Anaerocolumna sp. AGMB13020: one gene and its partner. The protein of the gene in region 2 interacts with the protein of the main gene of each other region in a pairwise test. Links are inferred from orthologs where the notes say so. Each region holds a gene or a part of one and is shown on either strand. Other genes may lie near its edges. The genes, in order: grpE and R2R35_RS03465.

Evidence for each region.
Region 1: the proteins of R2R35_RS03465 (region 2) and grpE interact in binary tests that used the Escherichia coli proteins (3 or more experiments, as listed by UniProt). The link is inferred for Anaerocolumna sp. AGMB13020 from one-to-one orthologs.

What each region holds. Positions count from the first base shown.
Region 1 is NZ_CP136910.1:5,487,986-5,499,860, reverse strand. The notes cover bases 4,409-7,393. They hold grpE (nucleotide exchange factor GrpE), read right to left. Parts: upstream 6,233-7,393; coding sequence 5,585-6,232; downstream 4,409-5,584. Other genes in these bases: hrcA (heat-inducible transcriptional repressor HrcA), read right to left, coding at 6,296-7,327; dnaK (molecular chaperone DnaK), read right to left, coding at 4,409-5,489. In the rest of the region: R2R35_RS23185 (cysteine desulfurase family protein), read right to left, coding at 1-426; R2R35_RS23180 (16S rRNA (uracil(1498)-N(3))-methyltransferase), read right to left, coding at 428-1,198; prmA (50S ribosomal protein L11 methyltransferase), read right to left, coding at 1,227-2,180; molecular chaperone DnaJ, read right to left, coding at 2,289-3,446; more of dnaK, read right to left, coding at 3,633-4,408; radical SAM family heme chaperone HemW, read right to left, coding at 7,525-8,709; lepA (translation elongation factor 4), read right to left, coding at 8,937-10,745; R2R35_RS23140 (stage II sporulation protein P), read right to left, coding at 11,253-11,875. UniProt on the Escherichia coli protein: Participates actively in the response to hyperosmotic and heat shock by preventing the aggregation of stress-denatured proteins, in association with DnaK and GrpE. It is the nucleotide exchange factor for DnaK and may function as a thermosensor.
Region 2 is NZ_CP136910.1:811,962-823,677, reverse strand. Bases 3,794-6,619 are described here. They hold R2R35_RS03465 (Nramp family divalent metal transporter), read left to right. Parts: upstream 3,794-4,491; coding sequence 4,492-5,748; downstream 5,749-6,619. Other genes in these bases: R2R35_RS03460 (serine hydrolase domain-containing protein), read left to right, coding at 6,352-6,619; R2R35_RS03470 (aldo/keto reductase), read right to left, coding at 3,794-4,252. In the rest of the region: R2R35_RS03485 (Na+/H+ antiporter), read left to right, coding at 1-822; R2R35_RS03480 (potassium channel family protein), read right to left, coding at 827-1,471; R2R35_RS03475 (TrkH family potassium uptake protein), read right to left, coding at 1,561-2,961; more of R2R35_RS03470, read right to left, coding at 3,104-3,793; more of R2R35_RS03460, read left to right, coding at 6,620-7,539; R2R35_RS03455 (D-isomer specific 2-hydroxyacid dehydrogenase family protein), read left to right, coding at 8,234-9,217; R2R35_RS03450 (helix-turn-helix domain-containing protein), read right to left, coding at 9,270-10,844; R2R35_RS03445 (methyl-accepting chemotaxis protein), read left to right, coding at 11,157-11,716. UniProt on the Escherichia coli protein: H(+)-stimulated, divalent metal cation uptake system. Involved in manganese and iron uptake. Can also transport cadmium, cobalt, zinc and to a lesser extent nickel and copper. Involved in response to reactive oxygen.

The DNA of each region.
Region 1 (11,875 bases), 4.7 Mb from region 2 along the record:
CAGTATGGTGTCTTCCCCTACGGCTTCCAGTAATTCTTCTTCTTTCATTCTTCCCATGGAATCAACGGGTACATAAGTTACCCGGTATCCGTTTTCTTCCAGAAAAAGGACTGGGTTATGTACCGAAGGATGCTCTATCATTGTAGTAATGATATGATTTCCTCTTCTCTTAAGAGCTGAAGCAGCTCCTATTAAGGCAAGATTATTGCTTTCCGTCCCTCCGGAAGTAAATATAATTTCTTTGGGATCAGCTTTCAAACTCTTTGCAATAATATCCGTTGCTTCTTTTACATATCTCTCCGCTTCAAAACCCTTTCCGTGCATAGAAGAGGGATTACCAAAAGCTGTATCCAGGGTCTCCAGCATAATGCTTCGGACGGAATCATAGGGTCTGGTAGTTGCGGCGTTATCCAAATATATCTCCATCTTAAACCTCATTCCTTAATCCAATTGAATCTTCACCTTCCATCTGCATCATCAAAAGAGAGAGTGCTGTTAACCCTGCCGTCTCAGTTCTAAGAATTCTTTTTCCAAGGCTGACAGGAATAAATCCATTTTTTTTGGCTGTCTCCACTTCACTCTCTTCAAATCCGCCTTCCGGACCGATAAATACTCCTACACTCTCATTGCTGCTGATACGATTAAGGATTTCTTTTGTGTAGGATATACCCTTTTCATTTTCATAGGGCATCAGCTTTATATTTACTTTAGCAGCATACTCCAAAGCTTTTTTAAAGGAGTATACTTCCGTTACACGAGGTATAATCCCCCTGCGGGACTGTTTGGCTGCACTTTCTGCAATCGCCTGCCATCTTTCAAGCTTTTTACGCTCTTTCTTCTCATCTTCTAATTTAACTACAGTTCTGCGGGTCATAACCGGTACAATCTCAAAAACTCCAAGTTCTACGGATTTTTGAATAATCAATTCCATTTTATCCTTTTTCGGCAGGCCTTGAAAGAGGTAAATCTTACCTCTTAATTCTGTGTCTGCCTCCCACTCTTTGATGACCTTCAACAATACTTCATCTTTTTGTAATTCCGTTATGACACAATGGTAATCCCTGCCTTTGCCATTGCAGAGAACCACTTCATCCCCGGCTTTCATTCGGAGGACATTCTTTATATGATTAACATCTTCTCCGGTCAGGGTTACGGCCCCATTATTTATTTGATTCTCCTGTACATAAAAACGGTGCATGTCTTTAACCCTTCCGTTATCAAAGCTCTTATTTTATTGCAATTACAGATACCCAGTCTCCCATCTCTTCCACGCCGAGTACCTCAAAACCATTGCTCTTTATGGCGCTGAGCACTTGTTCCTTTTTTGTATTGATAATTCCAGAACTAATAAAAAGTCCGCCTTTTTTTAGATGTTCACCAATTTTTCCCGATAAGGGAATAATGATATCTGCAAGAATATTTGCTACTACTATATCATATTTTTCGAATCCTGCAATTTTCTTAATTTCCTCATCGGATATAATATCACCGCTTATAAAGGATACTTTTTCCCTTGTAAGCCCATTCACTTCTGTGTTTTCTGCAGAGGCTTCCACAGCACGAGGGTCTATGTCCGTTCCAAGGACGGTTTCAGCTCCAAGTCTGGATGCAATAATTGAAAGGATTCCGCTGCCACAACCTACATCAAGTACCTGCATGCCGGCTTTTAAATACTTCCTCAAGGCCAGAATACACAGCTTGGTAGTCTCATGAGAACCGGTTCCAAAAGAAGTTCCCGGATCCAGTTCGATGACAATATCTCCCTCTCTTTTATCCGTCAGGACTTCCCAGGTTGGTTTAATAACAATATTATCCTCTAAACGAAAAGGCTTAAAGAAAGCTTTCCAATTATTAATCCAGTCAAGGTCCTCTGTCACAGAGATCTCGATTTCACCAGCGCCGGTGTCAACAAATTGTGATATCTCTGCAAGTCCTTCCTTTACAGCATTCACAGTTGCATCAACATCGGCTTCTTCCTCCAGATAGAAGCTGATAAATGCCTCATGATTGGATACATCAAGTTCTGGAAGAATGTCTATAAACAACTCTTTACGCTCTCTTTCGGTTATGGGAACATTATCCTGAATCTCTATTCCTTCTATACCCATTTCCATCAGCATGTCACTTACAAGCTCTACTGCTTCTGTGAGAGTCTTAAGAGTGAGTTTTACCCATTTCATTTCTTGTTTTCTCCTGACTTAAGCAGCATCTCTCCAATATCCTCTCACAGCCTTGCTCCTTTGCAGATTGCTGTTAGATATACTGATAAATGCTGCTATTGTATGATTTTATTTATCTTTTCCGAAAAACTTTTTTTTACCTTTTTCTTTTTCCTTATCACCTTCGTGGGACTCCGTCTCGCTCTTGCCTTCCATTGCTTCCTCAAATTTCTGGAGCAGTTCTTTCTGATCAGCTGTGAGTTTTGTAGGTACCTGAACTACCAGCGTTACATAGTGATCACCTCTGACCTGTTTGTTACGAAGTGTAGGTATTCCCTTTCCTCTGAGCCTTACTTTGGTATCGGTCTGCGTACCAGGTTTTACAGTATAGAGTACATCACCGTCTACTGTGCTGATCTTAACATCACCACCAAGGGCAGCTTTTGCATAAGAGATAGGAGCAGTTGAGAAAATATCGTATTCCTGTCTCTGGAATATAGGGTGACGTGTCACAGTAACTTCAACCAGCAGATCTCCTCTTTCGCCACCATTAACTCCTGGTTCTCCCTTATCCCTGATACGGATGCTTTGCCCATTATCAATACCTGCCGGAATGGATACCTGGATTTTCTTCTTTCTGTTCACATAACCGCTGCCATAACAAACGGTACATTTATCTTTTATTACCTTACCCGTTCCATTACAATCAGGACAGCTCTGAACATTTCTAACCATACCGAATAAGGATTGCTGGGTATATACTACCTGGCCTTTTCCACCGCACTTTTTGCAGGTCTCTGTTCCGGTACCCGGTTTTGCACCAGAGCCGCTACAAGTAGTACACTCTTCTTTTAAGTTAATATCTAATTCTTTATCAACGCCAGTTACTGCTTCTTCAAAGGTTATTCTTACACCGGCACGGACATTAGGTCCCTTCATGGGGCCATTACTGGCTCTTCTGGTTCTTCCGCCGCCAAACAGATCTCCGAAAATATCTCCAAAGATATCCCCCATATCCATGTTGGTAAAATCAAATCCACCAGCGCCACCGGCTCCGCCGTCAAAAGCAGAGTGACCGAACTGGTCGTATTGCCTTCTCTTATCTCCATCACTTAATACTGCATACGCCTCTGAAGCTTCTTTAAATTTTACTTCTGCTTCCTTATCCCCCGGATTCGCATCGGGATGATACTTCTTGGCAAGCTGTCTGTATGCTTTCTTTATTTCATCCTCTGTTGCAGTCTTGGATACTCCAAGGACCTCATAATAATCACGTTTATCTGCCATGCTCTAATCCATCCTCCTAAATAAAACAACCTCTATTCTCTATATTGAGAAATAGGCAGTCCTTCGACTGCCTATTGTAATACTTTTGCATTTTCTCCGATTCGACAAGTCAAATCATATTTTAATGAATTATGATACAATCGTCAAGCAAAAACTTTAAGGACGTTTTGTAACTAACAATTAAATTTAAACTTCTCTGTAGTCACCGTCTACTACATCATCTCCGTAAGAAGCATCTGCACCGCCCTGTGCGCCTGACATATCAGGTGCAGGACCGCCCTGTGACTGCTCATAAAGCTTAGCAAATAAAGCCTGAGCACTTTCCATTAATTTCTCTTTCGCAGCTTTGATATCTTCTACTTCGCCGTCGGACATAACTTCCGGATTGGATTTCTGAAGTAAATCTTTTAAGTGATTTAAGTCAGCCTCAACCTTTGTCTTATCATCAGGATTAATCTTATCACCAACTTCAGTTAAAGCCTTTTCCGTCTGGAATATCATAGAATCTGCATCATTTCTAACTTCTACTGCTTCTTTACGTTTCTTATCCTGTGCTTCATATTCAGCAGCTTCTTTTACTGCCTTGTCGATATCTGCATCAGAAAGGTTAGAACCTCCGGTAATTGTGATATGCTGTTCTCTTCCTGTTCCTAAATCTTTAGCTGATACATTTAAGATACCATTGGCATCAATATCAAAGGTAACTTCGATCTGAGGAACACCTCTTCTTGCTGGTGGAATTCCATCCAGACGGAATTGTCCAAGGCTCTTGTTGTCTTTGGCAAACTGTCTTTCACCCTGTACAACGTTAATATCAACTGCGCTCTGATTATCTGCGGCTGTTGAGAATACCTGACTCTTCTTAGTAGGAATAGTTGTATTTCTTTCAATTAATCTGGTAGCCACACCACCCATAGTCTCAATGCTTAAGGACAGTGGAGTAACATCAAGAAGAAGGATATCTCCTGCACCGGCATCACCTGCTAATTTACCACCCTGAATGGAAGCACCAATAGCAACACATTCATCGGGATTTAAGGTCTTGGAAGCTTCCTGGCCAGTTAACTGTCTAACTTTATCCTGTACAGCAGGTATACGTGTAGAACCACCTACTAATAGTACTTTCTTAAGGTCAGAAGCTGTAAGTCCGGCGTCTCTTAATGCGTTCTGAACAGGTACTGTTGTTCTCTCCACCAGGTCATGTGTAAGCTCATCAAATTTAGCTCTTGTCAAGTTCATATCGAAGTGCTTGGGACCTTCTGCTGTTGCAGTGATGAAAGGAAGATTTATGTTTGTTGTAGTCGCAGAAGATAACTCTTTCTTAGCCTTCTCAGCTGCTTCTTTTAATCTCTGAAGTGCCATTTTATCAAGACTTAAGTCAACACCTTCTGTCTTTTTAAATTCTTCGATCATATATCTGGTAATCTTATCGTCAAAGTCATCACCACCTAGACGGTTATCACCGGAAGTAGCTAATACTTCAATAACACCATCTCCAATTTCAATGATGGAAACGTCGAAGGTACCACCACCTAAATCGTAAACCATGATTTTCTGCTCATGTTCGTTGTCAAGGCCATATGCCAAAGCAGCAGCTGTAGGCTCGTTGATAATTCTCTTAACATCAAGTCCTGCAATCTTACCCGCATCTTTCGTTGCCTGTCTTTGAGCATCGTTAAAGTAAGCAGGAACCGTAATAACAGCTTCTGTTACTTTCTCACCCAGGTAGCTTTCAGCATCCGCTTTTAATTTCTGAAGTACCATTGCGGAAATTTCCTGAGGAGTATATTTTTTATCGTCGATTGTAACTTTATAATCAGTTCCCATATGTCTCTTAATGGAAGAGATTGTCTTATCGGAATTTGTTACTGCCTGACGTTTAGCGGCTTCACCTGCTAATCTTTCTCCTGTCTTTGTAAAAGCTACTACGGAGGGAGTTGTTCTTGCTCCTTCGGTATTTGCAATAACTACGGGCTTTCCGCCTTCCATTACTGCTACACATGAGTTTGTGGTACCTAAATCGATTCCAATTATTTTACCCATGATAAATTTCCTCCTTCTATTATAAGTGTTTTATTTTTCTTGATATATTACTATTTATGAAAGTGAACCATATAAGCTCACTAGCTGCCTCTGTATTAGTTTACTACTTTAACCATACTGTGACGAATTACAACATCCCTGTAAATATAACCTTTTTGGAATTCTTCAGCAACAAGGTTCTCGCCCTGTTCCGGATCTTCCGCATGCATCACTGCATTATGGAAATTGGGGTCAAAGGGTTTACCAACTGCCTCTATGGGCTTTAAGCCTGCATCTGAAAGAGCTGTGAACATCTGCTTATAAATCTTCTCAAAACCTTGTGCAAAAGCACTTTCTCTCTCTTCTTCCGAAATGGCACCTAAACCGCGTTCAAAGTTATCGATGACAGGAAGTATTTTCTCAATGATATCTCTTGCTCCAATTTCAAACATCTGAGATTTTTCTTTCTCGGAACGTTTTCTGAAATTATCGAACTCAGCCATATTACGAATCAGCCTGTCGTTTAATTCATCAATCTTTAAATCTTTCTTATCTTTTTTCTCTTTTTTGTCTTTTCGAAAGAAGGATTTTCCGGATTTCTGTCCGTCTTTTCCATCTTCTTCTGTATCTTCTGCGTCGGACTCCTCAACTGTTTCTGCAGTGTCTGTATCTTCTGCTGCCACATCAGATTCCTGTTCTTTTTTTTCTAAGGTATCTTCTGAAACATCAGGATTGATATCCTGGTCTTTTAAGGTTTCATCCATAGAATTTGTTTTATCTTCCACTTATACAAACCGCCTTTCCTTCTGTTAGGTTTTAAGACTATGCTAAGTCTTCTTCTTAAATATATCATCTAATTGCGCCATAAGGGTATGCAATATATTTACTACTCTCTCATAATCCATACGCTTGGGTCCTATGATACCAATCTTGCCATATACACCTTCTTCTATCTGATAGGTAGCAGTAACAACCGAACAGTCCTTCATGGACTTTACTGGTGTCTCACTGCCTATATAGACCTGTATTCCTCCTGATTCCGGTGCTTCCAGTTTATTGATGATGATATCGGATAGCTGTTCCTTCTCTTCCAGGGTGTCTATTAACTCCATCACTTTATCAACATCACTTAATTCCGGGTATTTCAATATATTGGTGGCACCGCTTGTGAAGATTTCCACATCATCTTCTTCACTGATTGCTTCTGCTACGGCATCCAATATATGGCTGACAAGCATATTGTAGTTCCCTGCCTGTTCCTTCATCTTTTGTATAAGGGACATGTTGATCTCTGTAAGATCTAATCCCTGAAGGAAAGTGTTAAATACAATATTAAGCTTTAATATGATTTCTTTATTCAGGCATTCGGTTACTTCAATGATTTTATTCTTAACTACATTACCCTCCACGAGTATAACAGCAAGGATATGTGTTGCATCTACTTCCGTCAGCTGAATAAATTTTACCTTCTTGCTTCGGTATTGCGGCTTCGTCACCAGAGTAGTATAGTTGGTATTGTCCGCCAAAAGCCTCGCCACTTGTTTCAGCAACTGGTCAAGTTTACCCGCTTTCTCAAGAATCAATTCCTTCATTTCTTCCACTTCATGGGTTTTATCTTCTAATAAGGTATCCACATATAAGCGGTATCCTTTATCCGAAGGTATTCTGCCGGCCGAGGTGTGGGGTTGAATGATATATCCCAACTCCTCCAAATCTGCCATTTCATTTCTAATAGTGGCAGAGCTGAGATTCAGGTCGGTGTATTTCGATATGGTTCTTGACCCTACCGGCTCACCGGTTTCCAGATAATTTCGGATAATAGCCTGTAATATCTTCAATTTTCTTTCATCCAGTTCCATCGAATCCCTCCTACTCTTCGATTGTTAGCACTCACTTCAATAGAGTGCTAATATCTTTATACATAAAATAGCACTTAAGCTTTACTTTGTCAAGTGCTATTTTCAAAAAAATCCAATATTTTATGCATAATTCTTACTTCAACCTGTATGGTGTTCACCAAGGTAGTTTTCTCTTTATCAATCAGAAAAATACTTCCCTAAAGTAAAAATCTTGCCATAACTGTGTTACTTAAATCAATGCCTTTAGCAGTCAGAAAAAGCTGCCCGTTTTCTTCCGAAAGAAGTCCTTCTCTTACAGACTGTTCAATGGGTATGCGATAAACACTTTCAATGTTTGACCCAAATAGCTCCTGAAATTCCTTTGTGCTGATTCCTCTCATCAGCCTTAAGCCAAGGAACATAAACTCTTCCATCTGCTGTTTCCTGTCAAGCAGTTCAGTATCTATTGACAGGCTGTCCGTACTTCCTGCCTGCTGTAGATACTTTTTAAGATCCTCTTCCTTATGAAATCTTTTATTTTCAATTAACGAAGCAGCCCCCAACCCCACTCCCAGGTAATTCTTTCTGATCCAATAGGCTATATTGTGTCTGCATTCCCTGTTCTCAAACGCATAATTAGAAATCTCATAATGTCCATATCCTGCAGCCTTAAGCCGCTCTGCGGTACTCCAGTACATCGCCCTGTCCAGCTCATCATCAAAGGAAACTTCCGAATATTTTTCATAAAAAGGGGTCCCTTCTTCTATTATAAGACTATAAGCAGATATATGCTCTGGTCTTAAGCTTATAACCTTCTCTAATACTTCCATCCAGTCCTGTAAGGACTGCCAGGGGAGTGCAGACATAAGGTCAATGTTAATATTCTGAAAGCCTGCCTCTCGGGCAGCCTTATAGGTATCTAAAAAGGTTTCATAGGTATGGATTCTTCCAAGAAGTTTTAAGTCCTTGTTATCAGCCGATTGAAGTCCCATGCTGATACGGTTTAAGCCTGCTGCCTTTAATCGAAGGAGCTTTTCTCTGCTCACCGTTCCCGGATTTACCTCTATGGTAGCTTCAATAAAATCCTCTTTTGGCAGTCCATTAACCGTTTTCTCATCGGAAAGAAAACGGTCTTCTATTTGAAAAACGTCCTTTACCGCTTCCATGATACGGACCAGCTCTCCATCCATTAAAGTAGAAGGTGTTCCCCCTCCTATAAAAATTGTGCTGATCCTGTAATCCTCCTTTAGATATCGGTAGCTGTTAATCTCCTTTATCAAAGCATCGACATAAGCAGCTTTCGTTCCCCTGTCAGCTGCTGCTGAGAGAAAATCACAGTAGTAGCATTTTCTTTCGCAGAAAGGTATGTGTATATATAAGCCTAACTCTTTTTTCTTTTCCACTTAACTGTAAGCCTCCGCGGTTTGTGTGCTTATTGAGCTCAATAAATATTCATTTTAACAATTTAGTCAAAAATTCTTCTGATTATGTGATCTAAGCTGGTTCTTAATAATCCTTTTTTGAGAGTAACTCGTACTCATATCTAACCATTCAAAAAAGAAAACCAAATAATATCACTATAACAGAAGAATTCACTTAATGAAATATTTTATTAATTACAACAATCTTACTAATCTTCATCCAGTTTCAATACACTCATAAAGGCTTTCTGCGGTATCTCTACATTACCCACCTGGCGCATACGTTTCTTGCCTTCCTTTTGCTTCTCTAACAGCTTTCTTTTACGTGATATATCGCCGCCGTAACATTTGGCAAGTACATCTTTTCTCATTGCTTTAACGGTTTCTCTGGCAATTACCTTGCTGCCGATAGCTGCCTGAATGGGAATTTCAAAGAGCTGTCTTGGAATCTCTTCCTTCAGCTTACCGCACATTTTTCTGCCGCGTTCATAAGCTGACTCTCCATGTACGATAAAGGAAAGAGCATCCACTTCTTCTTTGTTTATCAGAATATCCAGCTTCACAAGCTCAGACTGTACATATCCCTTCATTTCGTAATCAAAGGAGGCATAACCTTTTGATCTGGACTTTAAGGCATCAAAAAAATCATAGATAATTTCATTCAATGGAAGGTCATATTTCAGCAACGCTCTTGTAGTTTCCATGTACTCCATACCAAGGTATATACCTCTTCTCTCCTGGCATAAGTTCATTATCGCACCGACAAACTCCGTGGTAACCATGATTTCTGCGCTTACCATAGGTTCCTCCATCATCTCTATCTCCGAAGGGTCAGGTAAATTGGAGGGATTCGTTATTTCAAGAATCTGACCGTCTGTCTTATGAACCTTATACACAACGCCCGGAGCTGTTGTTACGATATCCAGATTATATTCCCTCTCTAATCGTTCCTGAATGATTTCAAGATGCAATAAACCTAAGAAACCGCATCGGAATCCAAATCCTAATGCTGCAGAGGTCTCCGGTTCAAATTGAAGGGCGGCATCATTTAATTGGAGTTTCTCAAGCGCATCTCTTAAATCTGGATACTTAGCACCATCTGCGGGATACATACCGCAATAAACCATGGAGTTTACCTTTTTATAACCTGGCAGTGCCTGCTTACAGGGATTTGTTGCATCGGTTACGGTATCACCTACTCTGGTATCACGTACATTCTTAAGGCTGGCTGTTACATAGCCTACCATACCTGCTGTCAGTTCTTCACAGGGTATAAATTGTCCGGCGCCAAAGGTTCCAAGTTCAACAACCTCAGCTGTTGCACCGGTTGCCATCATTTTTATAGTGGTATCCCTGGTTATCTTTCCTTCCATGACACGGCAGAAAATAATAACACCCTTATAGGAATCATATTTTGAATCAAAAATCAATGCTTGCAAAGGAGCTGTTACATCTCCTTTGGGAGGCGCTATTTTGGTTACGATCTGTTCTAATACTTCTTCAATGTTAAGTCCTATTTTTGCAGAAATCAGCGGCGCATCCTGTGCTTCCAGGCCGATTACATCCTCAATCTCAGCTTTCACCCTTTCAGGCTCCGCACTGGGTAAGTCTATTTTATTAATAACCGGCATAATGTCCAGGTTGTGGTCCAGCGCCAAATACACATTGGCAAGGGTCTGAGCTTCAATTCCCTGCGCTGCATCCACTACCAGAATCGCACCTTCACAGGCTGCAAGGCTTCTGGATACCTCATAGTTGAAATCCACATGTCCCGGCGTATCGATAAGGTTGAAGATATACTCTTCGCCGTTCTTTGCCTTGTATACGGTTCTGACGGCCTGAGCTTTTATGGTTATTCCTCTTTCCCTCTCAAGTTCCATGTTATCAAGTACCTGTGCCTGCATTTCCCTGCTGGTCAGCAGGCCTGTCTTTTCTATAATACGATCCGCAAGGGTTGATTTGCCGTGATCTATATGAGCAATGATGCAGAAATTGCGAATATTGCTTTGTTCAATCATTTATTAAGTTCCTCCTGCAAAAATGAGTTGATCCTTTTTCCTAATTTCGGTCAATATGGGTATTATAGCATATGAAAAGGTCAGTGACAAGCAGATTAGATTACCAGAGAGGGTAAGTGGACTTGAATATTGGGTCTTTGGTAACGGACGAGGCGCATGGCTTATAGGAAGCCATTTTCTTGTTCAGGGTACCAAATTCCACAAAAATGGCAGCAGCTGTCCCTTGCAGGATAAATTATACCAAACTCGCTGGAACGTCTTATGAGTGTAGGGCTGTGTGCTCAAACAGTGGTATAATTTTTCCTAGGGACAACTGCTGCCATTTAAGTGTAAGGTATCCTTCAATAGAAAATTCCTTCCTATAAGCCATGCTCCTCTGTTTTATCGGCATTAAGGTTACCCGATTACAAATGATATTATACATTTTCTGTCCGTACGACAGCAAAACAGAACACTACACTTGACTCTCTATTGTATTTTTATTTTCATAATTTCACTTTTATTAACTTACTCTTCACCTTGCAGTACCTGGTAAAGTACTTCTGCCAGATATTTCATGGAGTTCTTCTCTTCCTGTACAGTATTTTTGGCTGTACCTACTTCAGCCAGAATTGACTTTTCCTTAAGATGCAGGTTGAAGCGGTAGCCTTTTAGATAATTCTTATACATTAGCCCCGGAAACAGTTCTCTTCCCTTTAGCTGGAGCTGCAGGCTGAAGGCCAGATTTGCCTGTAGATTGGGATTATAAAGACTTGCGATGTCTTCTCCTTTGGAGTTGCGGCTGAGTCCGTTAAAGAGCATGATATTTGCTACCTTTTCACCGTTTAGTTCTACCACTCTTTTATTCCCTTCATCTCGATGGAGATCTATTACTACTTCCACAGTGGGATTTTTCTTTAAGAGCTTTGTGACACCGTCTTTTGCATAATTATAGGCAAGGTTACGGTCCAGATAACCTCCCATCATATCATACTTCGTTTTGTCATGAATTACATTGTAACCGTATTCTGTTTCTAAGATGTCTGCCAGTACTTCGCCGACGCCTACTACCGTATCTGTTACTTTTCCGCTCTCGCTGTCTGCAAAAGCTTCCTGGGAATGAGTATGGTATATCAGTATTTGCGGCTTGT
Region 2 (11,716 bases):
GTACCCCTTGAAAGCGATGAGGAGGAGAGAGAGGCATGCCTTGAGATTATTGAGCGTGTAATAAAACAGCTAAATAATCTGGTGGACGAAAATAACCGTTTTGAAATGAGCAAAGTGACAAGGAATTATATCCTGAGAGCAGAAGAGCTAAGAAATAGAAATTACGCAGGAAACGGGCTGTTTGAAGAAGAAATACAGTTAAGAGACCAGGTGCTTAATTGGGAAATTGAGAATACCAATAAGCTACTTCAGAATAAAGTAATAGAAGATAAGACTGCATATCAATATCTTCAGATTTTAGGTGAAATCAAAGAGAGAAATACCACAAAGCGAAGAGGCTTTAAGGTGGCGTTTCTCAGGCAGCTTATACGTAACTTCAAACGTATGAAAGCCTTTAGCCAGAAAAGAGAAATTATTTATGAGAACCGCTTGCAGATTGCCAAACTTCGTAAGCTCAACAGCCAATATGTATTGGCAAAGCTTTATGAGAAGAAAAAACAGGAGAAGAACCTGAGCATTAACAAACTAATTGCAGAGTATGAACGACTGGAAGCTATGATGTTAGAAAAAATAGCAGCATTTATGGATAAAACGGAGCTGGAAGGAGAAGGAAATCATATGAAAGAACTGCCCGCCTCCGAGGACCAGCTTGCTGTTTCGGAGGCGGGGGATATGACAGATCTGGTGTCCTTAGGCTTTCAAATAGAAAGGGATGGTATCCAGGCAATGTTTGAAGCAGGGAGGATATCCAGAGATACCGTCAGGAAACTTCGGAATAATATAGCTTTAATGGAATTACAGATTAAAAACCAGGACTTATAAAGGCTTACCTGGATTTTAAGACGATCAGATCGTCCTTTGGCAGCAGGACGGTCTTCGCATCCAGAACTGCCATAACTTCGTTTTCCCTGATAATTGCGATCACATTAATGGCTTCTGTCTGCCTGAGCCTTAGCTTATCAAGACTTTTCCCCTCCCATTCAGGGAGAGGCTTCATTTCAATGATATCGTATTTATCTGATCGATGTATGGAATCCATTAAATCATTGGTAATTAAACTATAAGCAACTCTTTCGCCCATCTCTTTTTCAGGCAGGATTACCCTATCTACACCAATCGACTCAAAAATCTGTTTTTGCCTTATTCCATTGGCTTTTACAATAATATAATTTACTTTTAATTCTTTTAGTATAGTTGCGGTAACTGCAGCAGATTCAAAATCTCTGCCGAAAGCAATAATTACAACATCAAAATTGCTGATACCTATTTTTTCTAAAACGGCTTTATCAGAGGCATCAGCCTGTATAATATGGGTTGCTATGTGAAGATTTTCCTGCACAATCTGTTCATCTATATCACAGCATAGTACATGATAACCGTTGTCAGTAAGAGCTTGTGTCAGTCCTTTTCCAAACTTGCTTAAGCCTAAAACAGCAAATTGCGTATTATGGCTAATTCTAAATTTTTTCATAATATCCTCTTTCATGAATATCAATCTCAAGTAGATATTCGTTAATCAGTTGTTAAAAACCATCTAATGTATATCATTTTATTACAAAGCTATCCAATCATAATATCCTCAGAAGGATAGTTTATTCGTCCGTTAATCTCACTATTACGGCTGGCTATGGATAATAGAAGAGCAATAGGACCTAGTCTTCCTATAAACATAAATACAATCAGTATAAGCTTTCCCGGAGCCGAGAGATATGGCGTTATTCCCGTTGTTAATCCAACCGTTCCGAGTGCTGAGGCTACTTCAAATAATATATCCATCGGTGTATGGTCAAAAGCCGAATATCTTTCCGTGAAAGATAAAAGGACAGTACCGCTCAGCCAAAGTATCAACATGATTACGACTACAGCTATCGCTTTTTGCAATGTAACAACTGGTATTGTACGGTGAAACAATGTAATGTTTCTACAGCCTGTTATGGTACTTATGACACTACATATAATGATAGCCACAGTTATTGTCTTTATGCCGCCTGCTGTTCCACCAGGTGACCCTCCGATTAACATAAGTATACAAGAAATCATCTTAGAGGTGTCGTTTAATTCGTTCTGAGGAATAGTAGCAAATCCTGCAGTCCTTAATGTAACAGATTGAAAGAAACTTGCTAGTATTCGCTTACCCTGGCTTAAATTACCAAGTGTTCCCGGATTGGAATATTCTGAGAAATAAATCAACAAAGCTCCGGCAATAATCAAAGTAACGGTGCTGATTAGAACCAGTTTTGTATGGAGAGAAAGATATAACTTTTTTCTGCTATTGCGTGAAAGCATAGCTTGGACTTTTAAGTGAATATCTCTCCAGACAGAAAAACCAATACCTCCCAAGATAATCAGGGACATAATAGTAAGGTTTAGTATGATGCTGTCCACATAAGGTATCATACCTAACTCTCCGATAATATCAAATCCAGCATTACAGAAGGCAGAGACAGAATGAAAAATACCAAATGCCAAGGCTTGATACCATACCATTTTCTGCTGTAAGAAAAATACAAATAAGAAAACGGCTCCTATTCCTTCTATGATGAATGTACCACGGATTACAAGGTTTACAAATTTAACCATGCCACTAAGCGTCTGAATATTAAAAGCTGATTGTACTGCCAATCTATCTTTTAGAGTAACTTTTTTTCCTATATGAATAAGAAAAAAGGTAAAAATGGTTATCAAACTAAGCCCGCCTAACTGTATCAGGCACAGTATAACTATTTTTCCAAAAATACTCCAGGTGGCAGAGGTGGTAAGGGTTACCAATCCGGTTACGCAAACAGCTGAAGTGGTTGTAAAGAGAGCATCCAGATATGATACCTCGACACCGCTTTGTCTGGAAATTGGTAAATACAATAAAATTGAACCAACCAACAGTAACAGTACAAAGCTGATAACAATAGTCTGTGATGGTGATAATTTGTTGTTAAACCGTAGTACAAGTGTTTTAATTTTCATTACGTCTCTTCCTATCATTTATCAATTGTTCAATGTTAGTTATTATATGTTGTGCGAATATATTTGTCAAATCCATAATATCTATTTACCATTATATTATAATTAAAACAAGTTTAAAAATTATTAAGATGAGACGAGAGAATTAATGCTTCATAAAACGGTTCATAAAGGCGGCCATGGGTTTATAGGGAAAGCTCTCCAGGGAAGCAGTGACGGCTTTTAATTCCTTACGTATGGCAATGCTCTGAGGACAGTGCTTTTCACATAATCCGCAGCCCACACATTTGGAGGAATTATGTCCGGCTGTTCGTACAATATAATTGAAGCGGGCGGAGATTTTTCTGGTTACAGCAGTTTCATTATAGCAGGTAAAGCACATAGGGATATCAACCCCATGAGGACATGGAATACAATAAGCACATCCGGTACAGGGAACTAAAAAGGAGCGGTTTAAGACATCCTTTACTCTTTTATACAGTTCTTTTTCTTTGTCAGTGATGATATCAGCCTGAGCCAGGCAGGCAGAAGCAACATTGGCCTGAAGCATTTCCTGTGAGTTCATACCGGAGAGCACCGTTAATATCTGGGGATGATTCCACAGCCAGCGGAAGGACCATTCAGCTGGTGAATGCTTCTCTTCGGATTCGTCGAATACTTGTAAAGCCTCCTTGGGAAGATTGACTAACTTGCCTCCTCTTAAGGGCTCCATAATCATAATAGGAAGTCCTTTATCCGCTGCATAGAGCAGTCCGTTTTTGCTTGCCTGGTTAAATTCATCATAGTAATTGTACTGGAGCATACAAAATTCCCAGGGATATGCATCAACGATTTTAACAAATTCCTCTTGTCCGCCATGATAAGAAAAACCGATATTTCGAATCAGGCCCTTCGCTTTTTTCTCCTCTATCCATTCTTCAATTCCAAGGCTTATCATCCTTTGCCATACATCCAGATTGGGAAGCATATGTATAAGGTAATAGTCGATGTAATCCGTTTTCAGCCTTTCCAGCTGGGTATGAAATATTTTGTCGAAATCTTCTTTTTTCTTAACTAGATAAGGTGGGAGTTTGGTTGCGATTTTCACTTTATCGCGGTAGCCCTTTGATAAGATACGGCCCAGAGTGGCTTCGCTGCCAGGGTATATGTAGGCAGTATCAAAGTAATTTACACCCATTTCAATTGCTTTTATTATCTGTTGTTCTGTTTCTTTTTCGTCTCGTTTAAAACGCATACAGCCAAATGCCAGGACAGAAATTTCATCTCCGTTTTTCGGGTTAATACGGTATTGCATGCTTACCTCTTTTCTTGATATCCTTGGATATTCAATGTTAATTAAACCAACTATCCTTTACACGCAGCAAAGGAAGAACTAAAGCTAAATATATACAGTATAACTGTATTATAGGTTAATGATAGCCATAGTCAAGAGTAATTTTAGGCTTTCTTACAGAAGAAGGATTGACATTAACTTTGCAGAGGATTACATTAGTCATAGATTCAGGTGACATTTAGAAAAGAGGCGTAATAAATATGAAATTTAAGAATTTATTAAATACAAAAGGTCATAAGCCTTCCTTTGGTTTAAAGGAATTGCTGGGATATATCGGCCCGGGACTGTTGGTTACTGTAGGTTTTATCGATCCGGGAAACTGGGCTTCCAATATAGCAGCAGGTTCTGATTATGGATATAAGTTATTATGGATGGTTACCTTGTCTACTATAATGTTGATTCTGCTGCAGCATAATGTTGCTCACCTTGGTATTGTTACCGGTGACTGTCTGTCAGAGGCCGCCAACAGGCATTTAAAACCCTGGTTATCAAAGACAGTACTTACCACTGCGCTGGTGGCTGCAATCTCTACGGCCATGGCAGAAATCTTAGGAGGTGCAATTGCACTTAATCTGTTATTTCGTGTTCCGGTTAAAGCAGGAGCGGTAATCATATTAGCGGTAATCCTTCTATTGCTATACTCCAACTCCTATAAAAAGCTTGAAAAAGTTATTGTTGGGTTTGTATCCATAATCGGTATATCCTTTCTATATGAATTAAGTGTGGTACATATCAGCTGGGGAGAAGCTGTCAGGGGATGGACAGTCATACAATTTCCCCATGGCTCCATGCCCGTTATTATGGCAGTATTAGGTGCGGTTGTAATGCCCCATAATCTATTTCTTCATTCGGAAATCATACAAAGCAGGCAGTGGAATTTAGAGGAAGAGGCTGTTATAAAAAGACAGCTGCGTTATGAGTTTTTGGATACTTTATTTTCCATGATAATCGGGTGGGCAATTAACAGTGCAATGATTATACTTGCCGCTACTACTTTCTTTTCCCAGAGAATCAAGGTGTCTGAGCTTGGTCAGGCACAGCAGATGCTGGTACCTCTGGTTGGAAGCTTTGCAGCCGTGTTATTTGGTGTAGCCTTACTGTTTGCGGGAATATCATCAACCATGACTGCCGGAATGGCAGGGGGAACCATATTTGCAGGGATGTTCGGAGAGCCATATGATATCAGGGACAGACATACCAAAATTGGAGTTGCAGGAATACTGACACTGGCGGCGGTTGTTATTTTTCTGATAAAGGATCCTTTTAAAGGATTGGTATATAGTCAGATGCTGCTAAGCATTCAGCTGCCGATTACTGTAATTACACAAGTATACCTGACTTCCTCAAAGAAGGTTATGGGGAATTATAAGAACAGTTTTCTGAATAATATTGTATTGTGGTTAATTGCTTTCGTACTGACGGTTTTGAATGTAATGCTGCTGGTTAGTTATCTGTAAAAGGGAAGTTGCTGGGGGGATTGTAAGGATATAATGGGTAGTTTTTTTAAAGGGGACGGCAATTGCATAAAATAGATAAAATTCAAACGTTCATTCCAATGTATAAGAAGTCCTGATTTCTCTGATACTTTTGTGCTGGAAATAGCCTCAAACAGATAACTCGCTTCGCTCAGACAATCTGTTTGAGACTATAGCACAAAAGCATCAGAGAAAAGGACTTCTAATACATTTCCATAGGCGTATGAATTTTATCTATTTTATACAACTGCCTGAAAATTAATTAAAGCTATGTTGATAGTACTGCTTGATATTTTATTAGAATTCTTATTTAGTTATAGAAATTAGATATAAAAATCCTATAATAATGAAAGTCTTGTAAACAGGAGATTTGATTATTTAAAGAGGTTTAAGTCAGAGTGAGTGTTATATAGGGTAGGAACTTAATGACAATATCATTCGGATACTTCATTTTGTCGTAAATAATACTGTTGCAATAAATAGAAGGCAAAGTTATAATTCTATGTAGTAACAGAAGGGTTTACAGCTTATTAACAGAGCTTATTGGTTATTAGTGTAAACTGAACAATAGAAGAGAAGAGGATTATGGATATGTTTGGTGAAGCAGAAACCTTACAGGTAAAGAAGGCCATCTTAAAAGCAATCGAGAAGAAAGAAATCGCAGGCGGAAACCTGTTAATAGTAAAAGGCGGTAAGGAGATTTTCTATCATGAAGACGGATTAGCTTCCATTGAAGAGAAACGTCCTGTGAAAAGAGATACTATTTTCAGACTTTATTCCATGTCAAAGCCTGTAACAGCTGCGGCTGCAATGATTTTAGTTGAGAGAGGGGAACTTGATCTCTATGAATCCGTAGGTAAGTATCTTGAGGGATTTCGTAATCAGATGGTAGATGACAATGGAACTCTTGTAAAAGCTGAAAGTGAGGTTACCGTTAAGGACTTGTTAAATATGACCTCAGGGCTGCTTTACGGAGGAGAGAATCTGGCGGGAATAGCTACCAGTAAGGTATTTGCTGAAATCGATAAAAAGTTATTTACCGAAAATGCCCTCAGTACCATAGAAATTGCAAATAAACTCGGCAAATGTCCCTTGGCTTATCATCCTGGCTCCTTCTTTAGCTATGGTACCAGTGCAGATGTTTTAGGTGCAGTTATTGAAGTCGTAAGTGGAATGCCTTTTGGTGAATTTCTGGAGAAAGAAATATTTGTTCCTCTTGGGATGAAGGACACCGGGTTTTACGTACCAGAGGAAAAGAGGAACAGGCTGGTATGTACATATGGAGCTGATGAAGCAGGCGGCTTAACCCTTTATACCGATAATAATTTGGGGATTATTCAGCCGATGGATCGAAAACCGGCTTTTGAATCCGGCGGTGCGGGACTGGTATCAACAATAGATGATTACGCAAAATTTGCAGCGATGTTAATGAGCGGAGGCTCCTATGAGGGAACCCGGATACTAAGAAAAAGAACCGTTGAGTATCTCACCACCAAGACCCTGAACGAAATACAGTATGAGGGGCTGGTTCCCTGGACAACCTTAGAAGGCCACAGTTATGGAAATCTTATGAGGATAATGACAGACACCACAAAAGCCGGAACCATTGGAAGTCCCGGAGAATATGGCTGGGATGGCTGGCTTGGCTGTTATTTCTGCAATTGTCCTGCTGATGATCTGACGATTCTGTTCATGATACAGAAGAAGGACGCCGGAACCATGGAGATTACAAGGAAATTACGTAATATCATTATAAGCAGCTGCAGTGAATAACATTCTATTTATAAAACACTTGTGATAATATAGAAAATATATTTCATATTTATTCTTATACGAGTATTGTTTACCAGGTATCAAAAACTTTGTTTTATCCGATTTCAGGTGAATAGTACAAACCAGAAAGAATGAATGCGCCTATGGAAAGGTATTAGAAGTCCTTTTCTCTGAATATTTTGTGCTATAATGTAAGACAGATTGTCTGAGCGTATCACAGCGAGTTATCTGTCTTACATTATGACAAGCACAAAATCTTCAGAGAAATTAGGACTTCTTATACCTTGTAATGGAAGCATGAGTTCTTTCTGGTTTGTACAATTTGCCGTCCCCTTGTGATAACCTACTTTAATACACAAAATAAAAAGTTGAAAAAAATTCAAATCCATGTATAATGAAGTTATAAAAAATATAAAGGGTGATTCCTTTGATCTATTCCATGAGACAAATTAATACAGTTGTATTTAATTAAGACGGGCTAAAACAGCCCGTCTTTCTTTTTGGCTTTAACTCGGTAAAGAGAATCATCTTTTACACATAATATATGCTTTCAGCTCAATATTTCGAGGGAGAGAAGACATGACTAAGAGTGATAGAAAATAAAAATTGAAAGGCTGCCATGTAAAGCTTCTTTCACTCTCTTTTATCTGTGGCAGTATCCTTTGTTTACCAGGGATATACAATTGGTGTTAGTATGAAAATAGCAGTATTTGAACTTAGACAGGATGAGAAAAAGAAGCTGGAGGATTTAAAAGGGAGGCATGGGCTGGAGCTGGTCACTACAGGGAAAGCCTTAAGCAAGCAAACCTTAAAGCTGGCAGCCGGTTGTGAGGGGGTAACAATACTTGGGAGAAGTAAATTAGATAAAAGTTTACTGCTAGGACTGAAGAACTTGGGGGTCAGATACATATCCACAAGAACGGTTGGATATAATCATATTGACGTGGCATATGGGAAAGAAATCGGACTTAAGATGTGTAATGCCGGTTATCCGCCCAAAGGCGTTGCAGAGTTTGCAGTTATGCTCATGCTTCTGACTTTAAGAAACTACAAACCTGCCATGTGGAGGCAGAATGTGAATGACTATTCACTGCAGGGACTTACCGGACAGGAACTTGGTAACCAGACGGTAGGGATTATCGGAACTGGTTGTATCGGGCAGGAGGTAATAAAGCTCCTGTCAGGTTTCGGCTGTAAAATCATAGCCTATAATCGAACTGAAAAAGAAGAACTGAAAAAATACGTGGAATATGTAACGCTTGAGGAGCTTTACAGACTTTCTGATATTATCTCCCTCCATGTTCCGCTGACAGAGGAAAACAGATATTTCATTGACAAAAAGGCGATAAACAATATGAAAACGGGAGTTATCTTAATTAATACGGCAAGAGGTGAATTGATGAATATAGAAGCCCTTACTGAAGGAATTGAATCTCAGAAGATTGGAGCACTGGGGCTTGATGTCTTTGAGAAAGAAGAGGGAATTTATCATGCAGACAGAAAAAATGATATATTAAAGAATAGGGATATGGTGTACTTAAGACAATTTCCCAATGTTGTAATGACTCAGCATATGGCTTTCTATACCAGAGCTAATATTGATAGTATGATGACCTGGGGAATTGAAGGGATATTAGACTTACACCTGACCGGCTGCTGCACCCAGGAAATAGGATAAAAGGGCAAATTATAAGAACAGGCTAAGGGATAAGTAACCCATTAGCCTGTTCTTACAAAAGGAGTTGTTTCATATGAGAGTGAAGCCAGGCAATTATAGTATCTTTGTCTTTGTTCAGGGGAGATATTTCCGACCATAAATTTTGAAAATACATTTCAACAGATTTAATCATTAGAGGTTCCGTCACAATACCTTTTATGCTGTCTTTGGAACCAGGCATTTCAAAGCATAATGTTTCATTCCCTTTCAGAGAAAAATAAAGGGGTTTCTCATTAACAGTCAGGGGCTTATCATATAGAACAGCTATTTCATAACTTTCCGATTTTCTTAGAAATTCTATAAAATTCTCAAGGAATTGAAGAATATCCTGTTTATCCAGTTCTGCCTTCAGTATTCCGTTTTCTGTATAAATACACAGTGTTCTGGTGGATATAATATGTAATAACAGTTCAGCATCAAATATATTACGGTAGCTGATCGTTTTATTGAGCTGCTTTCGTTCTTTGAGGTTATTCGTAAAGAGTTCTATAACCTGCTGGCGGCTTGTCGGTGTCACGTTATTTCTAGTTAGGATTTTCTTTAGTATAGGAAGAGGAAGGAACAAACTTAAACCGTAGTTATAATTTAACAACAGGGTGCAATATTTGTTGACAGCATATAACTGTTTCATAAACTGAGGAGTTTGAGAGGCATTGTAATAAGTGAACAGCTCTTCCATACGGTTTTCAGCAAGATGATGGCAATAATCAGAATAAATCTCGATAGCTGATTTATTTACCAAATAAAAACAAGTCTCCACCAGGGAGTCTGTTTGGGTTGGAAAGCTGGACAAAGCAGCAATGCCGGTAACAACACACATATCTCGCTCCAAAGAAATCAAATTAACCGGCGAATAAAGGAGGCGTACTCTTCCCGTTGCAATAACAGGAAACAGGAAGAGAATAAAGTCTGTATTTTGCTTCAGATTCAGGCTAAGTTTTAAGGATATAACTATTTGCCAGCCGCTTAATGCTGCTTTTTTCAGATTTTCCCTGAATTCCAATAAAATATCATTGTAGGGAGTGTCTCTACTGGAAAATAAATTATTTAGTAATGTTATATATATTATACGTTTTCCAGATGCTTTCTTTGATCTGCTGGCCTTTTCGAATAGCGTGCTTATGGTTATCAGTATATTTTCTGTTCCGATTATTATTCTGTCTTCCGGTGAAAAGGACAGGGTAGGATCCTTGATGGTACTGCTGCTAAGAGACAAGGGTGGCTCTTCCTTTTGTGTTTTATCTGACTTACTATTGTTTTTCTTTTTTTCCAGGCTGACACCCTGAGATTCCAGAAGCATTTTTTTGATTTTTTCTTTTGTTGATATATCAGGAACCAGGCCGAAGGAAAATTGCTGGTATAATTCTTCTATCCGCTCCAGTTGAACTGTGTTCATTGTATATCTGGATAAATATTCTGCAATATTTTCGATATACAAAGTATTATAGGAAGGGACCCTGACTTCATGCACCCATCGGTTAACAAGGGAACTATCCACGTTCAATGCTTTGGCCAGCCGATTCATACTGATGTCTAACACCGCCAGTAGTGATTTCAGGCATTTGCCAAAAGTCATATCATTCGTCATATAAAAACCTTCCTTCAACAAAAAATATTCCGTCTGTTTTAAAAAGTAATGCCATCATAAGAAGGTTGAATAGTCTTCGTTATGGTGGCATATTTGTTGTTCTATTCCTGTGCGATTATCCTTACCTATTCTAGCCTTTGGGGTATTCTTTGTCAAGGGAGTAACAGGCATACTATTATCAGTTCGGTAAACTGTCAATGCCAGGTCAATGACAAAATGTTATAAATAGTACCAAATATTACAAATAATTTATATAATTATCAAAAATACTTTTATTATGACAAGATAAATATACATAAAAGGAGGCAACATATGAAAAAGCTGGTTATTAAAAGCATCAAGACAAAGTTGATTTTGAATTATACAATCTTGATTATTATTTCATGTACCACATTGGGATTCATGGCTGAAAATGTGGCAAAATACCTTATTATCAAAGAGGCCGAAAAGTCACTGGAAGCCCTTGCTGTTGAAGGAGCCAAGGTAGAAAGCGCCAGATTTGGAAATTTGATAACATCTCTTCAAGCAATGTCCAGAGTTCCTGCCATAAATGGGAACAGTGCAGAACAGCAGGAGTACCTGAAAGAAGAGCAGGAGAATAGTGAATTTATCAGACTTGGTATCGTTGGAGCAGACGGCGTTCTAACCTATGAGGATGGTTCTGGTGTTAATCTGGAATCTGACAGTTCCATTGGGAAGGCTGTAACAGCCGGAGAACGAAAGATTGATTTTCAGGAAGATTCCGGAACCGGAGAGCAGCTACTGTATGTTTTGGTTCCTATAATGAAAGCCGGCAAACCGGAAGGTGGCATTTTAGGAGTTGCTGAAGGTGGACTATTAAGTACAATGGTCAAAGATATAGCCTATGGAGA